Tistrella mobilis: one gene and its partners. The protein of the gene in region 1 interacts with the protein of each later gene in a pairwise test. Links are inferred from orthologs where the notes say so. Each region holds a gene or a part of one and is shown in the gene's direction. Other genes may lie near its edges. The genes, in order: P7L68_RS06530, sfsA and P7L68_RS24785.

Region 1 (4,802 bases):
GGAGGACAGCGAGGCCCGCCGGCGCTATCTGAATGCGCGCGCCACCCTCGGCACCCTGCTCAAGCTCGGGGCCGTACCGGTGATCAACGAGAACGACACCGTCGCCACCGCCGAGATCCGCTTCGGCGACAATGACCGGCTGTCGGCGCGGGTGGCCGAAATGGCGTCGGCCGATCTGCTGCTGCTGCTCTCCGACATCGACGGGCTCTATACCGCGGATCCCGGCATCGACCCCACGGCCTGCCATATCCCGCGCGTGCCGCGGCTGACGCCCCGGATCATGGCCATGGGCGGCGGCTCCCGCTCAGCCGTCGGTACCGGCGGCATGGCCACCAAGCTTGCCGCCGCCCGGGTCGCCGGCGCCGCGGGCTGCGCCATGGTCATCGCCCTCGGTCGGCATATCGGTCCGGTCGGCGCGGTGGAAGCCGGTGGTCGTGCCACCTGGTTCGATCCCGAAACCACCCCCCATACCGCCCGCAAGCGCTGGATCGGTGGCCGGCTAAGCCCTCGCGGCACGCTGACGGTCGATGACGGGGCGGTGCGGGCACTTGCCCGTGGCGGCAGCCTGCTGCCCGCCGGCGTGCGGCTGGTGACCGGCCGCTTCCAGCGCGGCGACGCGGTGGCGGTGGTCGATCCCTCGGGCCGCGAGATCGCCCGCGGCCTCGCCGCTTACGGCGATGCCGATGCCCGCGCCATCGCCGGGCATCGCTCGGCGGAAATCGAGCAGATCCTCGGCTTCCGCGGCCGGGACGAAATGATCCATCGCGACGACCTCGTCTTCCATGGCGGCGATACCCCCGCCACGACCGGAGACGACACGGAGGAGGCCCAAGCGTCATGACCGACACCCTGAGCACCGCCGCCCGGACCGTTTCGGCCGCTCCGGTCGCCACCCCGGCCGAACCGGTGGACGCCATCGCCCTGATCGCCGATATGGGCCGCCGCGCCCGCGTGGCGCAGCGCGCGCTCGCCCAGGCGACGCCCGAGGCCAAGACCGCCGGGCTGACGGCTGCCGCCGCGGCAATCCGCAAGGCCGTGCCCGCCATTCTGGCCGCAAATGCCGAGGACATGGCCGCCGGCCGCGCCCGCGGGCTGACCGGTGCCCTGCTCGATCGCCTCGCGCTCGACGAAGGCCGTATCGCCGGCATCGCCAAAGGCGTGGAAGACGTTGCCCGTCTGGCCGATCCGGTCGGCCATGTGATGGAAGAATGGGACCGGCCGACGGGGCTGCATATCGCCCGTGTCCGGGTGCCGCTGGGTGTGGTCGGCGTGATCTACGAAAGCCGCCCCAATGTCACCGCCGATGCCGGGGCGCTCTGCCTCAAGGCCGGCAATGCCGTGATCCTGCGCGGCGGCTCCGAGAGCTTCCACTCCTCGCGCGCCATTCACGCCGCGATGGTGGAGGGTCTGGTCTCGGCCGGCCTGCCCGCCGATGCGGTGCAGCTGGTGCCGGTCACCGACCGTGCCGCCGTCGGCGCCATGCTCGCCGCCTCGGGGCTGATCGACGTCATCGTGCCGCGCGGCGGCCGTTCGCTGATCGAGCGCGTCCAGACCGAGGCCCGGATGCCGGTTTTCGCCCATCTTGAAGGCCTCTGCCACGTTTATGTCGACGGCGCCGCCGATCCGGAGATGGCGAAAGCGATCGTCATGAACGCCAAGCTGCGCCGCACCGGTATCTGCGGCTCGGCCGAGACCCTGCTGATCGACCGCGCCGCGGCGCCACGGATGCTGACGCCGATCGTAACGGCGCTGCTCGACGCCGGCTGCGAGGTTCGCGGTGACGACGCGGTCCAGGCGGCCGATCCCCGCGTGGTGCCGGCAACCGAGGAGGACTGGCGGACAGAGTATCTGGACGCCATCATCTCCGCGCGGATCGTCGACGGGGTCGGCGGGGCGATCGATCATATCGAGGCCTATGGCTCGCACCACACCGACAGCATCGTGACCGAAGACCAGGCCATTGCCGACCGCTTCCTGGCCGAGGTCGACAGCGCCATCGTGATGCACAACGCTTCCACCCAGTTCGCCGATGGCGGCGAGTTCGGCATGGGGGCCGAGATCGGCATCTCCACCGGCCGCATGCATGCCCGCGGACCTGTGGGCGTCGAACAGCTGACCACGTTCAAATATGTCGTTCGCGGCCAGGGCACGCTTCGCGCCTGAGCGGGCAGCCCCCGAAGCGGCCCAGGGTGACCCGCTATGGCGGGCCGCCGGCCGCCGCCGGGGCATGACGGTGGGTCTTTATGGCGGATCCTTCGATCCGGCGCATGAAGGTCATCTGCATGTTGCCTTGCGGGCGCTCCGGCGGCTTCGCCTCGACGAGGTGTGGTGGCTGGTGAGCCCCGGCAACCCGCTGAAGCTGAAGGCGGGACGGGTGAGTGCACCGCTCGCCGACCGTCTGGCCGGCGCCCGCGCCCTGGCCCGCCATCCGCGACTGCGCGTCACCGCGATCGAAAGCCGGCTCGGCACCCGCTTCACCCTCGATACGGTGCGTGCACTCAAGGCCCGCCGTCCCCATATCAGATTCGTCTGGATCATGGGTGCCGACGGGCTGGCGGAACTGCATCGCTGGCGTGACTGGCCGAAGCTGATGGCAGAGCTGCCGCTCCTGGTGATCGACCGCCCCGGCTATGGCGCACGGGCTGCGGCGGCGCCGGCAGCCCGCCGCTTCGCCCGCAACCGCCTGCCCGAGGTCAGGGCCCGCGCCCTGCCCCGGACGAAGCCCCCGGCCTGGGTTCTGCTGCATGGCAGGCTGGACCCGCGCTCGGCCACAGAAATCCGCGAGGGCAGGCGGCCGGGTCTTCCGGTCGCCCCGCCTCGCTAGACCATCGCGAAAAGCCGCGATGCCTGTTATGGTTACACCATGGCGCCTGCGGGATCCGCGGTCAGACCGCCTCCCCGCCCCCGCCAACGCTTGATGAGGTTCGCTCTGTTGCAGACCGACAGTCCCATCACGGTGCCCGCGACGCCGCCGGCACCGCTCAGCGCAGACCAGGTGCTCGATCTGGTTCGCGCATCACTCGACGACGACAAGGCCGAGGACGTCGTGGTCATCGACCTGGCCGGCAAGACCGATTTCGCCGACTACATGGTGGTCGCGAGCGGCCGGTCGAGCCGACACGTCGCCTCGCTTGCCGAGAAGCTCGAGATGCGCATCAAGGCGTCGGGCGACCAGTTGCCGGTCACCGAGGGCCTGCCCCTCGCCGACTGGGTGCTGGTCGATGCCGGACCGGTGGTGGTGCATCTTTTCCGGCCGGAAGTGCGCGCCTTCTACAATCTGGAGAAGATGTGGGGCGCCAGCCTGCCGGGCGACGGCGCTCAGCGCGTCGCCGAGTGACGTCTGCCATCCGGCGCGGTGTCACCGCGCGGTCCGGACCGGGCCGCGCGGGCATGCGTTTTGCGCCATGAGCCTGATGCTGAAGGTGACACTGGTCGCGGTCGGCCGTGCCCGCGGCGGTCCGGAAGCGGCGCTGGTCGAGGACTATGTCCGACGCCTGCGCTGGCCCTTCACCCTGGTCGAGGTCCAGGCCCGCAAGGCCACCCTGCAGGGTGAGGCACTGAAGGCCGAAGAAGCGGCGGCGATTCGCGCGAAACTGCCTCAGGGCGCTGCGCTCGTGGCGCTGGATGAACGCGGACGTCTGCTCGACAGCCGGGGCTTCGCTGCGGCGCTCGGCGGTTTCGCCGAAAGCGGCAGGCGCGATGTCGCGCTGGTCATCGGTGGCGCCGACGGGCTGGACGCCTCTCTCCGCGATCAGGCCGATCTGGTCCTGGCTCTCGGCCGCCTCACCTTCCCCCACATGCTGGTACGTGCACTGATCGCCGAACAGATCTATCGTGCACAGACCATCCTCGACGGCCATCCCTATCATCGGGACTAGGCCGCCGAGCCAGCGCCAGAGACCCGGGGGGATCCATGGAATTCGACATGCGCCGCATGGCGGCACCCGACCGCTACAAGATCCTGGGATCGACCATCACCCCCCGCCCGATCGCCTGGATCACCTCTCTGTCCTCCGAAGGCCGGGTGAACGCCGCCCCCTACAGTTTCTTCAACTGCATGGGCCATGAGCCGCCGATCCTGGCGATCGGCATGCTCCGTCACCCTGAGGACCGGTTCAAGGACACCCCCGCCAACATCCTGGCGACGGGAGAGTTCGTGGTTCATCTGGTCTCGGAAGCGGTGGCGCCGCAGATGAACATCACCTGCATCGACGCCCCGGCCGGCGTGAATGAACTGGCACTGGCCGGGCTCGATACCCTGCCCTCCACGGCCGTGCGCCCGCCCCGGATCGCGAGCGCCCCGGTCGCCTTCGAATGCCGGCTGCACACCGCCATCACCACCGGCCCCCGCCAGGCGATCATCCTGGGCGAGGTGCTGGTCGCCCATGTCCGCGACGACGCCATCCTGGACGCTGCCCGCCACCATGTCGACACCCCGGCGCTCGACCTGATCGGGCGCATGCATGGCGGCGGCTGGTATGCGCGCAGCACCGATCTGTTCTCGATCGATCGCCCGAGCTGGCGGGATTGGGCGCCGGACCATCCCGAGGCGGTGGCCCGTGCAATGTCCGAAACGACAGCGGCGGCCGAAGACTGACGGGCCGTCCCCGCAGCCGGCCCGGCCCGTGACAAGCCGGGGGCATGGCCCTCCGGCCTGTGATCCGCCCCGCCAACCCCCTATATGTAGAGCGGAAAACCTGATAGAAGCAGGACCGTTCACGACCGCCTGCGCCGATGTTGCCCGAGGATCCGAGCCCCATGACCACCGCCCATACGCAGCCGCCGCGCCCCGTCGTTCTGTG
Region 2 (4,556 bases), 2.7 Mb from region 1 along the record:
GGCGGGATAGGAGCCGATTTCGACGGTCGGATGGCGGTCCTGAACCTCGCCCAGGCGCTGGGCGATCTCGCCTTCGGCACCGTCGACCACCAGCGTCACGGCACGGGTGACCGCGCCACCTTCCAGTGTAGGGACGACATTGTCCATCATCGCCGCGGCGATCTGGGGCACGCCCGCCAGCACGTGGACCTTGCCGATCCGGAAACCGGGGGCGATCGAGACGGGATTGTCGATCAGCGTCGCGCCCTCTGCCGTGTTGGCCATGCGCAGCCGCGCCTCGGTCAGCTTGTCGGGCGGGTAATAGGCCTTCAGCCGGCGCTCGGCTTCCGGGTGGCGGATCAGCGGCACCCCCATCGCCTTGGAAACCGCCTCGGCAGTGATGTCGTCATGGGTGGGGCCGATGCCACCGGTGGTGAAGACGTAATCGGCCTTCGCCTCCAGCGCGTGGATGGCGTCGATGATCTCGGCCTCGACATCGGGCACAACCCGCACCTCGATCAGGCGGATGCCTGCCGGGGCGAGTTTGGTTGCGATCATCCGCACATTCACATCCTGGGTCCGACCCGACAGGATCTCGTTGCCGATGACCAGCACAGCAGCCGTGCGGGAGGCACCGCCGGTGGCCGGGCTGGTTTCGGCAGGGATGGTGGTCTCGGCGGGGGTCGTGTCGGTCATCTGGCGGGTCCCGTACTTGAAGATGGCGCCTCGATCTCACCGGCCCGGATCAGCCAGTCGATGGTCGCGCGCAGGATGGTGTCGAGCGGCGGCGGCGCATAGCCCAGATCACGCTTTGCCCGGTCGCTGTCGATGGCGACCATGTGACAGGTGATCCGCGCCGCATCGGGCGTGATGGTCGGGCGCAGCCCCGTCAGCCGCGAGACGCCGCCCAGCGCCCGTGCCGCCGCCATCAGCGCCCAGGGCGGCGCCACGCGGTCCGTCAGCCGCCGGCCCAGAATGTCTCCGGTCCGACGGATCAACTCGCGGAAGCTCGCCTCCGGGCCGCCCAGAAGATAATTCTCGCCGATCATCGCGCGATCGGCGGCGGCGACCACGGCATCGGCGACCGCAGCGGCGCCGGCAAAACTACCGCCGCCGGGCGGGATGGCCGGCAGGCGGCCACCGGCCGCCAGGCGAAGCAGCCCGGCCCAGTTGTGACGATCCCAGGCGCCCAGAATATGGCCCGGGTTCAGGATCACGGCATCGACGCCGCGGGCGATCGCATCCTGCACCGCCTCTTCCGCGGCCGCCTTGCTCGCCACGTAACCCACGGGATGATCGGCCCCGACCTTGGGGCAATGCTCGTCGATGCGCCGGCGATCGAACCCGTAGACCGAGGCCGAGGACACATGGACTAGCCGGCGGACCCGGGTCAGCAGCACCGCCTCTGCCACGGCGGCGGTGCCGTCGACATTGGTCCGCCACTGCCGGGCCCTGTCGCGCGGATCGGTAGAGGTGTCGGCCGCCAGATGCAGACAGACATCGGTGTCGTCGGGCGTGCGCGCTGCCATGGCATGGGCGTCGGTCAGCGGCGCCTCGATCAGCTGCACGCCCTGTGCCTCCAGCCAGCTGCGGGTCTCAACCGGTGTTTCGGGCCGGATGAAGGCCGTGACCGCCCAGCCGGGATCCCGCGTCAGCCGCAGGACCACATGCCGGCCAAGCATGCCGCCCGCCCCGGTGACCACGGCGCGCCGAGGCATCTGTGTTCCCGAACCGCGCCTGTTCATGCTCGTCCCCGTCACACATCCGGCCATATCGATACGGCCGGGCCAATCTGCTCGCGGGGATTATGACCGTGCTCGCCCCGGGCTTCCAGTCCGCAGGCCATCCCGCCACCACTTGCACCGGTGCGGACCGGCGCCTAGTCTGGCGCCATGACCGATACGCTGCCCGAGCCGACGACGGATCTCCCCGGCCCCGATCTCCCCGGCCCCGATCTCCCCGGCCCCGATCTCCCCGGCCTCGTCTTCACACCGCCGCTTGAACCCGCGCGTCTCGTGCGGCGTTATAAGCGTTTCCTGGCCGATATCGTTTTCAACGACGGAAACGGGACCACCGCCCATGTCGCGAACCCGGGCAGCATGGCCGGCCTCGCCGACCCTGGTGCCCGGATCTGGCTGCAGCGTTCGGCCGATCCGAAACGCAAGCTGCCACTCTCGTGGGTGCTGGTCGAAACGGCAGGCGGCGCCCATGTGGTGGTCGATACCGGGCGTGCGAACGGGCTGGTCGCCGGGGTGATCCGCGCCGGGCTGGTCCCCGGGCTCGGCGGTCCGGGTACGACTCTCCGGCGCGAGGTACGCTATGGTGCGGCCTCGCGGGTCGATCTGGTGGTGGATCCCGAAGCCGGGTCGGGCGCGCTGCCGGTCTATGTCGAGGTCAAGTCGGTCACCCTGTCGCGCAAGGCCGGGCTCGGCGAATTTCCCGACGCCCGCACCGCCCGCGGTGCCCGGCATCTGGCGGAACTGGCGACGCTGGCGCAGAGCGGCACCGCACGGGCCATGCTGATCTATGCGGTGATGCGCAGCGATGCCGACCGCGTCGACGTCGCCGCCGATATCGATCCCGCCTATGCCGCAGCGCTGGACGCCGCCCGCGCCGCGGGGGTCGGCGTCACCGCACTCGGCTTCGATGCCACGCCCCGGGGCATAAGCTTCGCCGGCCTGCTGCCGGTCGCCGGCTCTGCGAGCGGCGGATGACGGCCGTCACGAAAACGCGCATGTCCCGAGATTGCCGGACGGCCGCTGGTGTAATATCTATGCAGTCAAAGCAGCCATCGCGCAGAACACTCAGTTGCGCAGAACACCCGGGCCGGTACGGCGGATGACGCCGGGGGAAAGCAGGAAACGATGATCAAGATCCACGCGCCCGAGGATTTCGAGGGCATGCGCAAGGCTGGCCGTCTGGCCGCCGACGTCCTCGACTTCATCACCCCGCATGTGCAACCGGGGGTGACGACGGAGCGCCTCGACCAGTTGTGCCACGACTTCATCCTCGACCACGGCGCCATCCCTGCGCCGCTGAACTATCGGGGCTTCCCCAAGTCGATCTGCACCTCGGTCAATCACGTCGTCTGCCACGGCATCCCGACCGATCAGAAGGCGCTGGCCGACGGCGATATCGTCAACATCGACATCACCGTCATCCTGGACGGCTGGTTCGGCGATACCAGCCGGATGTTCCCGGTCGGCAAGATTTCGCGCAAGGCCGAACGGCTGATCGAGATCACCTATGATGCCATGATGCTGGGCATCGGCGTGGTGAAGCCCGGTGCCACTTTCGGCGATATCGGCCACGCCATCCAGAGCTTCGTCGAGAAGCAGAAATGCTCGGTCGTGCGGGATTTCTGCGGCCACGGCATCGGCCGGGTGTTCCACGACCAGCCCAATGTGCTGCATTACGGGCGCCGCGGCGAGGGCGAGGAGCTGAAGCCGGGGATGTTCTTCACCATCGAGCCGATGGTCAATCTGGGCCGGCCCGATGTGAAGATCCTGTCCGACGGCTGGACCGCCGTCACCCGCGACCGCCAGCTCTCGGCCCAGTTCGAGCATACGGTGGCGGTGACGGAGACCGGCTGCGAGATCTTCACCGGCTCCCCCCTCGGCCTCGACCGCCCGCCCTATCGCACCGACATCGCAGCCTGACCGCAGCACCCGCAGGGGATCCACGATCGCGATGACCGACCGGCGCCGCCCCGACCCGAACCAGACCGCCGCGGCGCCGGTAACCGGTTTCGCCCGTGCCGCCGACATGATCGCCCGTGCGGCGGCGCGCCCTGCCGAAGAGGTACCACAGGCAGCCCCGGCTGCGCCGCAGCCGCCGGTACTGGACGTGGAATCCATGCCCTGGTGGCAGGAGGCGGGTCCGGTCCGGACATCGGCTCCGGGACTCGACGAAGCCTCGGGCCGCGTCGCCCGGCCGGCACTGCCCGACACGCCCGAAAGCGGAGCGGCGAAGCCCCATTACCACGGCCATCGCCAGCGCCTGCGTGACCGGCTGCTGGAGCGGGGTGCCGATGCGCTGGCCGATTACGAGTTGCTGGAACTGCTGATCGCCGCCGCCATTCCGCGGGGCGACGTAAAGCCGATCGCCAAGCGCCTGCTTCAGGTTTTCGGCAGCCTGGGCGGCGTGCTGCATGCCGAACCGGCCCGGCTGAAGGCCGTAGAGGGTGTGGGCCCGGCAGTGCTGGCCCAGATCAAGCTGGCCGAGGGGCTGAAAATCCGCTCCATGCGCGAAGAGGTCATCGACCGGCCGCTCTTCGCCTCGTGGCAGGCGCTGATGGACTATCTGATGGCCGATCTGGGCCATCTGCGGGTGGAGCAGTTCCGGGTACTGTTCCTGGACCGCAAGAACCGGCTGATCGCCGACGAGATCCAGCAGCAGGGCACCGTCGACCACACGCCGGTCTATGCACGCGAGGTGGTGAAGCGGGCGCTGGAACACGCCGCCTCGTCCCTTATTCTGGTCCACAATCACCCGTCGGGGGACCCCACCCCCTCACCGGCCGATATCGACCTCACCCGCCGTCTGGTCGATGCCGCGCGCCATCTGGGCATCTCGGT
Region 3 (4,671 bases), 4.1 Mb from region 1 along the record:
TCTCGTACACTCCCTTAGGAAAACTATTCGTGGGTCACGAGGGGCGGCGACGGGCACGATGAAGGCCTGCCCGTCCTTCACCGTCGCCGGAACGGCCTGTCGAGCCGGAGACGGCACCCGGTCCGGACACGCCATGCCCCGTAAACTGCCGCCCCTGAACGGCTTGCGCGCCTTCGAGGCCGCTGCCCGTCATTCCAGCTTTGCCCGTGCGGCGGAAGAGCTTCACGTGACGCCGGCTGCGGTCAGCCACCAGATCAAGGGGCTGGAGGCCTGGCTTGGCGTCACGCTGTTCCGCCGCCTGCCCAACGGCCTGCTGCTGACGGCGGCCGGGCGCGCCTATCTGCCGGGGCTGACCGACGGCTTCGACCGCATCGCCCGTTCTACCGCCGAACTGCGCGGGCGTGATCTGGGCGGGCGATTGACCGTCAGCGTGCTCTCTTCCTTTGCCAGTCTTTGGCTGGCGCCTCGGCTCGGCCGGTTCCGCGAGGCCTATCCGGATGTCGAGCTGTTCCTGCGTGCCGAGACCCGGCTGGTGGATTTCGATCGCGATACGGTCGACCTCGCCATCCGCTATGTGCCGACGATCGACGGGCCGCTGGTTTCCGAGCGGCTGATGGACGAGACGCTCGGGCCGGTGATGAGCCCCGCCCTGCTGGAGCGGCTGGGACCGGTGACCGAACCTGCCGCCCTGCTTGATCTGCCCCTGATCCACGACGCCGATGTGACAGGTGGCGAGGTCGCCGTCTCCTGGCGGAGCTTCTTCGCCACTGCCGGGCTCAACCCGCCTGATGATCTGGACCGGCAGATGCGGATCAACGACACCGGTGTGGCGGTGGCTGCGGCCGTTGCCGGGCAGGGGGTGATCATGGGGCGCAGCGCGCTCATCGCCGATCATCTGGCCGCGGGGCGGCTGGTGCGGCCACTTTCCATTCAGATCCAGGCCGCACAGGCCTATCATCTGGTGTCGACCGAGACCGGCTGGAACGATCCGCGGGTCCTGGCCTTCACCGATTGGCTGCGGCAGGAAGCGCTGACTGCCCAACCATCCAGGCGGGAGTGAGGATTCTCCCGCAATTCAGGAGCATCCGACGTCATGGGCATCCGCAGCACGCTCGCCGCCGGTCTGATCGCCGGCCTGGCCTGGGCCGCCCCCGCCTCGTCTGCCCCCGCCTTGTCTGCCCCCGCCTTGTCTGCGGTACCGTCGCCGTCCTTCGATCCGGCCGGGGTTCATCCGGCCTGCTTCGACAGCCTGGTCTCCCAGGCCTATACCGGCGAGACCGCGCTGGAACGCCTGCCTCTTGCCGGCTGTCCGGGAGAAGAGATCATGCCGGAGCGTCACCAGGACATGGCGGTGATGGTTCGTCCGCCGGCCGGACCGGAAGGCGGCAACCCCGGTGGCTGGTCGCGGGGCTGGGTCGGCAGCCGTCTGGTCGGCCGTTTCGACAGTGATCGGCTGGTCTATGAACTCGTCGAGAATGGCGGCGGTACGGGCGCGTTCTCGATGCTGCTGTCGGGCCGGCTTGCGACGGCCAATGGCGTGCCGGTGCTGGAGGATCTGGTATTGGCGCCGGCGGGGGACCGCTGCAATGGCGGCATTCACACGGCGACGCCTGTCGACGACAAGGCCCTGGACGTCGCGCAATGGGCGACACCTTATGATCTGGTCTCGCTGATCCTGGGGCTGGCGCCGGATGATGCGCCTGATGGCGTCCCCGCCGCTCTGGGCCAGGCGGCCGGGGATCTGCCCTCCTGCGCCGCCTGCTGTGCCGGTACCGTGTTGCTGCGCCTCGATGCCGCCGCCCTTGCCCCCCATGGCGGTGCCGCCGATGCGCCGCCGCTTCCGGGGGAGGTGGTGACGGTCACTGCCGACGGGCTTGGCGAATATGATGATCCGGCCAGCATCTGCCTCGCTGGAACCCTGATCCCTGCCGGCAGGGCTGACCCGCAGGCAGAACTGTCCCTTCCCCTGGAGCGTCTGCCGGGACTGAAGGAAACGCTGATTGCCTGCATCGAGCAAAAATCACACAAAAAATAATGTATATAGTGGATGACATGGCGGGTATGCGCTGAGTACGACTGTGAAATCATTTGACTCGAACCCTTTCCCCGCGGACAATTCCGGTCGTGGTGGAAAAGGACACGCACGATGATCGAGATCAAGGGCCTCTCCAAGCGGTTCAGCGGGTATGACGCGCTGGTCGATGTCGACCTGAACATCCGCGATGGTGAACTTGTGGCACTGCTCGGGCCGTCGGGATCGGGCAAGACCACCCTTCTGCGCATCATCGCCGGGCTGGAGACCGCCGACCGTGGCGCGATCCGCTTCGGCGGTGAAGATGCGGGCCGTCTGGGCGCACGCGAGCGCCGGGTGGGCTTCGTCTTCCAGCATTATGCGTTGTTCCGGCATATGACCGTCTTCGACAACGTCGCCTTCGGCCTGACGGTGCGGCCGCGCGCCAGCCGCCCGGGCCGGGCCGAGATTGCCGAGCGGGTGTCATCGCTGCTGCGTATGGTGCAGCTGGAAAGCCTGGCGGATCGTTTCCCCAACCAGCTGTCGGGTGGCCAGCGGCAGCGTGTGGCGCTGGCGCGTGCGCTTGCCATCGAACCCCGGGTGCTGCTGCTCGACGAACCCTTCGGTGCGCTCGATGCCAAGGTCCGCAAGGAGCTGCGCCGCTGGCTGCGCCGCCTGCACGACGATCTGGGCCTGACCGGTGTTTTCGTGACCCACGACCAGGAAGAGGCGCTGGAAGTCGCCGACCGGGTGGTGGTGATGTCCCAGGGCCGGATTGAACAGATCGGCACCCCGGCCGAGGTCTATGACCGGCCGGCGACGGCCTTCGTGTATCAGTTCTTCGGCAACGTCAACAAACTGCCGGTGATGGTGGAGGCGGGGCGGCTGAAGGTCGCCGGCGTCAGCGGGGCCGGCACGGCGGGGTTGCCGCTGCCAGCGGGCCTGGAGGCGACCCGCGCCGAACAGGGTACGCTCTATGTCCGGCCCCATGATCTGGCGGTGCTGCCGGCAGGTGCGGCCGATGCGCTGCCGGCGACCGTGCGCCATCTGGTCGCTTTCGGCGCCTCGGTGCGCATCGAGCTTGATGTACCCGGGCTGGATCTGGTCGAGGCCGAACTGCCGCGCGAGGAGGCCGACGCCCTCGGTCTCGCCAACGGCCGGACAGTCGCGCTCCGGGTCAAGCGGGGGCGGTTGTTTTTCGACGACGATACCGGCTGGGATGTCGGTCTGACCGAGTCGGTTGCCGCCTGACCCGCGTCATCCCTGACCCGCGTCACGCCCGGATCGAGCGCAGCCCCCGCCGGCAGATCCTGGCCGTGGCCGGTACCGGGCTCTCGGCCTGCCAGCGGCTGATGAGCGCCAGCACCGTCTCCGGCCGGTCCTTGGCGGCATCATTCAGCCAGTTGCCGACGGAATCCTGAACATAGGTTTCGGGATCCGCCTTCAGCGGGTCGAGCAGGGCGAAGCCTGGGGTCGGATCGGTCTTCAGCGGCTTCAGATGGGCACACCAGACCCCGCGCGGCCGGGTCGCCTCGCTCGCGAAGCGGCGCAGGCGCGGCGAGGTCTCGGCCGTCCAGGGCATCAGCGCCGCGATGGCCCCCGGAATATCGGCGGCAATCCGGTCACGGATCGCCAGCCAGGCCCATTCCCTGACGCCGAAATGGCCGTCATCGGCGAAGGGGCGGATGGCCTCGCGCCAGGAGACGTGATCCGCGGGTGCGGTCCTGCCTGCCGCGAAACAGGCCCAGCCCCGCACGGTATCCGACGGATGATCGGTCAGGCGCGGGATCACCCCGGGACTGTAACGGCCGATGATCAGCTCCGCCGCCAGCGCCATGCGCCGGGAGATGCCGAGCGCCGCCGCCGCATCCATCGCCTGCAGCACCTGATCACCGGCATCGGGGAAAACCGACCGCATCAGGATTCCGAAATCGACCGCAAGGCATTCGGCGAGGGTCGTGGCGGCAACCTCTCCGGTATTCAGCGCGGCATGGCGGTCGGGGGAGAGGACCGTCGGCTTCATGATCCGTCCTCGCTGGCAAGGCCTGCTCTCAACTTGCCGAGCAGCCTCACGAGTTCTGCCTGCTCTTCCGCCGAAAGCCCGGCAGTCAGCCCTGCGATCCAGCTGGCATGCTCCTGGAACGCCCTGGCCGTCACGGCTTCGCCGGACTTCGTCAGCATCACCCTGACCCGTCTGCGATCCTCGGGATCAGCCGTGCGTCGGACAAAACCGTCACGCTCCAGCCCGTCGAGCAGGCCGGTGATCGTGCCACGGGTCACGCCGGCCCGATCGGCCAGGACGTGCGGTGCCAGCCCTTCTGTCCGGTCGCGGAGCAGGAAGAGCAGCACAAACCTGCCCTCCGAGAGGCCATGATTGCCGAGCCGGATGGCGCAATCGCGATCGATTGCCCGCGCCGTCGACAGCAGCTCCATGCAGGTCCGGAGCCCGTCGAGCCCGGTGAGGCCTCGCCGTCGGCTCTCGTCGATCAGGGCCTGATATTTGGTGTCCAGTCTTTCCATAAGGCGCCATATAATATGGCACCATATTAAAGGTCAAGCCCGCTGCGTCGCCTTGCGGATCAGGGCCTCGACCGCATCCGGTGCCGTCACCGGCAGCATGTGTCCGCCGTCGATCAGCGTCAGCTGCAGCGCCGGCAGCT

What was found.
Region 2: the proteins of P7L68_RS06530 (region 1) and sfsA interact in binary tests that used the Escherichia coli proteins (3 or more experiments, as listed by UniProt). The link is inferred for Tistrella mobilis from one-to-one orthologs.
Region 3: the proteins of P7L68_RS06530 (region 1) and P7L68_RS24785 interact in binary tests that used the Escherichia coli proteins (3 or more experiments, as listed by UniProt). The link is inferred for Tistrella mobilis from one-to-one orthologs.

What each region holds. Positions count from the first base shown.
Region 1 is NZ_CP121017.1:183,776-188,577, reverse strand. The notes cover bases 1-3,000. They hold P7L68_RS06530 (glutamate-5-semialdehyde dehydrogenase), read left to right. Parts: upstream 1-837; coding sequence 838-2,163; downstream 2,164-3,000. Other genes in these bases: rsfS (ribosome silencing factor), read left to right, coding at 2,933-3,000; P7L68_RS06525 (nicotinate-nucleotide adenylyltransferase), read left to right, coding at 2,129-2,824; proB (glutamate 5-kinase), read left to right, coding at 1-841. In the rest of the region: more of rsfS, read left to right, coding at 3,001-3,337; 23S rRNA (pseudouridine(1915)-N(3))-methyltransferase RlmH, read left to right, coding at 3,405-3,878; P7L68_RS06510 (flavin reductase family protein), read left to right, coding at 3,914-4,597; gpmI (2,3-bisphosphoglycerate-independent phosphoglycerate mutase), read left to right, coding at 4,759-4,802. UniProt on the Escherichia coli protein: Catalyzes the NADPH-dependent reduction of L-glutamate 5-phosphate into L-glutamate 5-semialdehyde and phosphate. The product spontaneously undergoes cyclization to form 1-pyrroline-5-carboxylate.
Region 2 is NZ_CP121017.1:2,851,003-2,855,558, forward strand. What follows is about bases 1,029-3,782. They hold sfsA (DNA/RNA nuclease SfsA), read left to right. Parts: upstream 1,029-1,871; coding sequence 1,872-2,693; downstream 2,694-3,782. Other genes in these bases: P7L68_RS18680 (NAD-dependent epimerase/dehydratase family protein), read right to left, coding at 1,029-1,697; map (type I methionyl aminopeptidase), read left to right, coding at 2,844-3,638; radC (DNA repair protein RadC), read left to right, coding at 3,670-3,782. Outside these bases: P7L68_RS18675 (competence/damage-inducible protein A), read right to left, coding at 1-675; more of P7L68_RS18680, read right to left, coding at 672-1,028; more of radC, read left to right, coding at 3,783-4,556. UniProt on the Escherichia coli protein: Binds to DNA non-specifically. Could be a regulatory factor involved in maltose metabolism.
Region 3 is NZ_CP121017.1:4,266,272-4,270,942, reverse strand. The notes cover bases 1,336-4,204. They hold P7L68_RS24785 (sulfate/molybdate ABC transporter ATP-binding protein), read left to right. Parts: upstream 1,336-2,146; coding sequence 2,147-3,262; downstream 3,263-4,204. Other genes in these bases: P7L68_RS24775 (MarR family winged helix-turn-helix transcriptional regulator), read right to left, coding at 4,031-4,204; P7L68_RS24780 (HEAT repeat domain-containing protein), read right to left, coding at 3,285-4,034; P7L68_RS24790 (hypothetical protein), read left to right, coding at 1,336-2,035. In the rest of the region: transcriptional regulator GcvA, read left to right, coding at 134-1,060; more of P7L68_RS24790, read left to right, coding at 1,094-1,335; more of P7L68_RS24775, read right to left, coding at 4,205-4,531; P7L68_RS24770 (alpha/beta fold hydrolase), read right to left, coding at 4,565-4,671. UniProt on the Escherichia coli protein: Part of the ABC transporter complex CysAWTP involved in sulfate/thiosulfate import. Responsible for energy coupling to the transport system.